Regions from separate parts of the Devosia sp. J20-27 genome, predicted to be linked through region 2. Evidence: predicted binding sites of a transcription regulator. Region 2 holds the regulator's gene; the other holds the start of a gene.

Region 1 (2,197 bases), 1.8 Mb from region 2:
CGACCAGCGCATTGATCGAATAGCCGACGGTATTCTTGATGCGGTATTTCTTGCGGATCAGCGCGACGAGTTCGGCATTGGCCGTCACCTCGTGATGCAGCGTCTGCAGATCGGCCAGCAGCACGGCATGGCTCTGGCGGAAGGCGGCAACCGACTCGGGATCGCCCGAATCGAGCACCGTGCCGTCGGTCAGCATGACGCGCAGGCGGCGCATGGTGTGGTAGGTATTGTAGGCGACGCCGCAGCACATGCCGGACGAGTTGTTGTTGACCACGCCGCCGATCTTGCAGGTGGCCTGGCTGGCCGGATCGGGACCGAGCTTGCGGTTGAAGGGTTTCAGCGCCTTGTTGGCATTGGCGACGATGATGGCCGGGCCGAGGGTGATGCGGTCGCCATTGTCGAAAATGCTCATCTTGCGCCAGCCATCGCCGAGCACGGCGAGCACGCCTTCGGTAATGGCCTGGCCGCTCAGCGAGGTGCCGGCGGCGCGGAAGGTCAGAGGCAGGCTTTCGGCGCGCGCGGCAGTCATGACGGCGCGGACTTCGTCCTCGGTATTGACGATGACCACCACGGCCGGGACCAGCCGGTAGGAGCTGGCGTCGCCCGAATAGGCATAGGTCATGAGCGGATCGGTCATGATGCGGTCCTTGCGGATCACGCCCACAAGGCGTGCCGCGACCCGCTTGCCGGCCTGGCTCTTGTCTCCCGCAATCGGCGCCATCTGGTTCAAGACTATCCCCTAAACTGGAATTCCAGATACCAGTCTAGACAGTTCGGGATGGTTTTGAAAGTCCCGGGCTGAGCAAATGTGAACCTGTTCCTCCTTGAAGCGACGGATGGGACGCCGGACCAGATTCCGCGCCATCGGCAAAGACTCCCGTTGACTCTGCAACCGAGTCTGATGTTCTCTATTTGTTCTCTGGCGTAACGAGAATGAAGGGAGCCCTCCCCATGCAGGGCGCGCATCGAACCACCCATCCGGATCTGGAAGCGCTGCGCTTGCGGATTGCGGCGATTGAAACGCGGCCGGTGCTGGCCGGCACGGCGCTGACGCAGCCCGGAACCGCGCAAGGCGTCCTGCCGCTGCCGGCAGGCGTGCTCACCGAGGTGTTTGCCGACGAACAGCGCGACAGCGGTGCGGCGCTGGGGTTTTCACTGGGGCTGGCGCGCGGCCTGCTGAGCCACCGGCGTTCGGCGCTGATCGTGCTGCAGCTGGCCGAGGAGGCGCAGGAAATGGGCGTCGCCTATGGCAGCGGGCTCAGCCATTTCGGGCTCGATCCGGAGCGGGTCGTGCTGGCGCGGCCCAGGACGATCATCGAACTGCTGTGGGCGATGGAGGAGGCGATTGCCTGCCGCTCGGTGGCGGCGGTGATTGCCGATATCGGCAGCCGTCACAAGGCGCTCGATTTCACCGCATCGCGTCGCCTCAGCCTGCGCGCAGCGAGCGGCGGGGCCTCGGTCTTTCTGGTGCGCTATCTGCGCGAGCGCGAGGCAAGTGCCGCAAAATACCGCTGGCGGGTGACCCCGGCGCCCAGCGGCGCCGTGCCGTTCGATGCTCGCGCGCCAGGGCCGCCGCGATGGCAGGCGCGCCTCGAAAAGGGACGGTTGCGCCCCGAACAGCCGGCTTCGGCCGATGGTGAAAACTACCTTCTGGATTGGACGGACGATGGCTTCGTTCTCGCTCACCCCCCGCGACACACCCAGGGTCCAGGCCGGCACGCTGCTGACGGCCGGCCGACGCTACCTCGCCCTCAACCTGCCACGCTGGGCGACGGACTGTCTCAAGCGAGCTGATCCGGCGCTGGCGGCCTCGCAGCGGCCGCTGGTGCTGTGGGAGCGGATCAAGGGCGGCATGCGGCTGGTGGCGATCGACAGCGTCGCCGCCGCACAGGGGCTCAAGTTCGACCAGGCGCTGGCGGATGCGCGGGCCATGGTGCCCGATCTGGAGATGCGGGAGATCGATCACGGCTATCTCGGCCAGGTGTTTGCCGAATTTGCCGACTGGCACTCCAATGCCAGCCCGATCGTGGCGGTGCAGACCGAGATGGCGCCCTATGGCGATCTGGTGCTCGATATCGCCGGGGTGACGCATCTCTTCGGTGGCGAAGCACAGATGCTCGACCGGCTGACCGGGCGGCTGCGCAAGCTCGGCTTTGCGGTGCAGGGCGCCATAGCCTCCACCGTCGGTGCGGCCTGG
Region 2 (2,197 bases):
AGGCGCTCAGGTGCGTCGAGGCCTTGGGAAAGGCCGGCATCGAAGCCGGCGTCGCGGTCCGGCCCCTCGACTTCACCCTGCAGCGAGTGCCGCAGCACCGAGTGGGTGCGCAGCACCTCGAAGAGTTCGCCGGTCATGGCGGTGGAGAAACGCTCCAGCCGGTGGCCGCTGAGGGTGGCCCACTTGGAATGGGTGCCGGGCATGACCACGAGGCCCTCGAAACCGGGCTGAAGGGCGGAGAGACCGAGCAGTTGCGTCTCCTCGCCGCGCATGACGTCCTCGGCGCCTTCGCGCCTGAGGCAGACACCGGGGAGGATCGTGGCGCGCAGCTTGCCGGGCAGATCGGGGGTGACGCCGCGTGCGGCCAAAGTGGAAAGATCGGCGGGGGCATCGAGATAGGGGGCCTCGAGCCAGCCCTGGCGAGCGCCAGCCATGCCGCAGATCAGTGCATCGATTTCAGTGCCTGGATCAATCGCGCCGTCCAGCAGCGCGGCGAGCACATCCGGATATTGCCCGGGCGTCAGCTTGCCCATGCCCTGATCGGAGCTGCGTGCAAAGGCGATGTCGCCGCTGGCGTCGATCCCCCATAGCCGCAGGTTGGACGTGCCCCAGTCGATTGCGATCCAGTCTGCCGTGCCTGCCAAAACCTGCTCCTCCCGTCGGTTGCCCCCTGTTTGGCCTTTTGTGCGGCCAAGCTCCAGCATTTCCGGAAGGTGGTTCAGTCATTTCTGCGGTTCGGGGCACTATCCGACCCGGATCGGCACGTGGCGGGCACAAAAAAAGGGCCGGTGCTGTCCACCGGCCCAGAGACGACCCACGGGGAGGGTCAGAGTTGCGTGCTCAGTACTTGCGCAGCAGGCCGACGAGGCGGCCCTGTACCTTGACCCGGTCGGGTGGGAAGATGCGCGTTTCGTAGGCCGGGTTGGCGGCCTCGAGCGCCACGGAATTACCCTTGCGACGCAGGCGCTTGAGCGTGGCCTCCTCGTCGTCGACGAGGGCGACGATGATCTCGCCGGTCGAGGCGTTGTCCTGCTTGCGGATGAGCACCGTATCGCCATCGAAAATGCCGGCTTCGACCATCGAGTTGCCGCGCACTTCGAGCGCGAAATGCTCGCCGGAGCCCAGCATCTCGGGCGGCACGGTGATGGTGTGGCTGTGGCTCTGGATGGCTTCGATGGGCGTACCGGCAGCGATGCGGCCCATGACCGGAATGGTGACCGGACGGCCCGCCTCCGAGGCAGTGGAGATGGCCGTGGCGGCGCGTGGCGGTGGCGCCGAGACACGGCCCAGGCTGCCATCGATGACGCTCGGCTCGAAGCGCGCCTTGCGGCCGCCAAGCGAGGGGTTCATCGAGTCGGGCAGGCGCACCACTTCGAGGGCCCGGGCCCGGTTGGGCAGCCGCCGGATGAAGCCGCGCTCCTCCAGCGCCGTGATCAGCCGGTGGATGCCGGACTTGGAGCGCAGATCGAGCGCGTCCTTCATTTCATCGAAGGAGGGCGGAATACCCGCCTCCTTCATGCGCTCATGAATGAACATGAGCAGTTCGTGCTGTTTGCGTGTCAACATTTGGCAGGCCCCGTGAGCAGAATCGGAACAAAGGCTGAACGATGTATAGATGTTCCAGTTCTGTTCTGCAACAGCCGGGGTAAATATTCGGTATGCAGGGACTTCGCCGAGCCGGCGCGAGCGTGATTTAGGGTTTGGCAAGCTTAATGGATTGCTTTTGATCGATTTAAGTAATGCCAAATAGAGCATGCCAGTTGGCATAGTCTTAGAATTTCAAAACTAGGCTCTCTCGTAACAGGGAGAGCAGAATGCTCAAAACAACAAACAAATCTGTCCTGGCTGCCGCGGCGTTGCTGGCTGGCATGATATCGGGCATGCCGGCGGCAGAAGCCCGTTTCGATCTGGGTCTGCCCTCGAGTGAGCCCAGCAACGAACTGCGGTTCGATGTTGCCTCGCTGAAGCTGCGGCCGAGCTATGACGCCTTTGCCACCGCCTCGCTGATGCCGCGCATGGAAGTGACGGCGCCGGTGCGCACGGTGGCGCCGAACTATAATGTGTTCAAGTCGGTGGTCGTGCCGATCGGGAAACTGCCGGCCTTCGCCCAGTGGGGCAAGGTGAAGCCCGCAGCTGTCTCGGCGAGCGATTTCTGCGCCAACGGGTTTTGCAAGAGCGCCGCCGGACGAGACTGGCG

Evidence for each region. Region 2 encodes LexA, which represses DNA repair genes until DNA is damaged. Its sites were predicted from a motif close to TGTTCNNNNTGTGTTCNG; they were not measured.
Region 1: AC0L4C_RS05340 (ImuA family protein) is a predicted target of LexA. The motif match lies at 903-920, and genes of this name have one in related genera.

The regions. Positions count from the first base shown of each region.
Region 1 covers NZ_CM147875.1:1,088,568-1,090,764, forward strand. The annotation lists gene AC0L4C_RS05335 (FAD-binding and (Fe-S)-binding domain-containing protein) at 1-721, opposite strand, end outside; gene AC0L4C_RS05340 (ImuA family protein) at 934-1,794, shown strand; gene AC0L4C_RS05345 (Y-family DNA polymerase) at 1,724-2,197, shown strand, end outside.
Region 2 covers NZ_CM147875.1:2,887,418-2,889,614, forward strand. The annotation lists gene AC0L4C_RS14265 (2-dehydro-3-deoxygalactonokinase) at 1-644, opposite strand, end outside; gene lexA (transcriptional repressor LexA) at 841-1,566, opposite strand; gene AC0L4C_RS14275 (hypothetical protein) at 1,815-2,197, shown strand, end outside.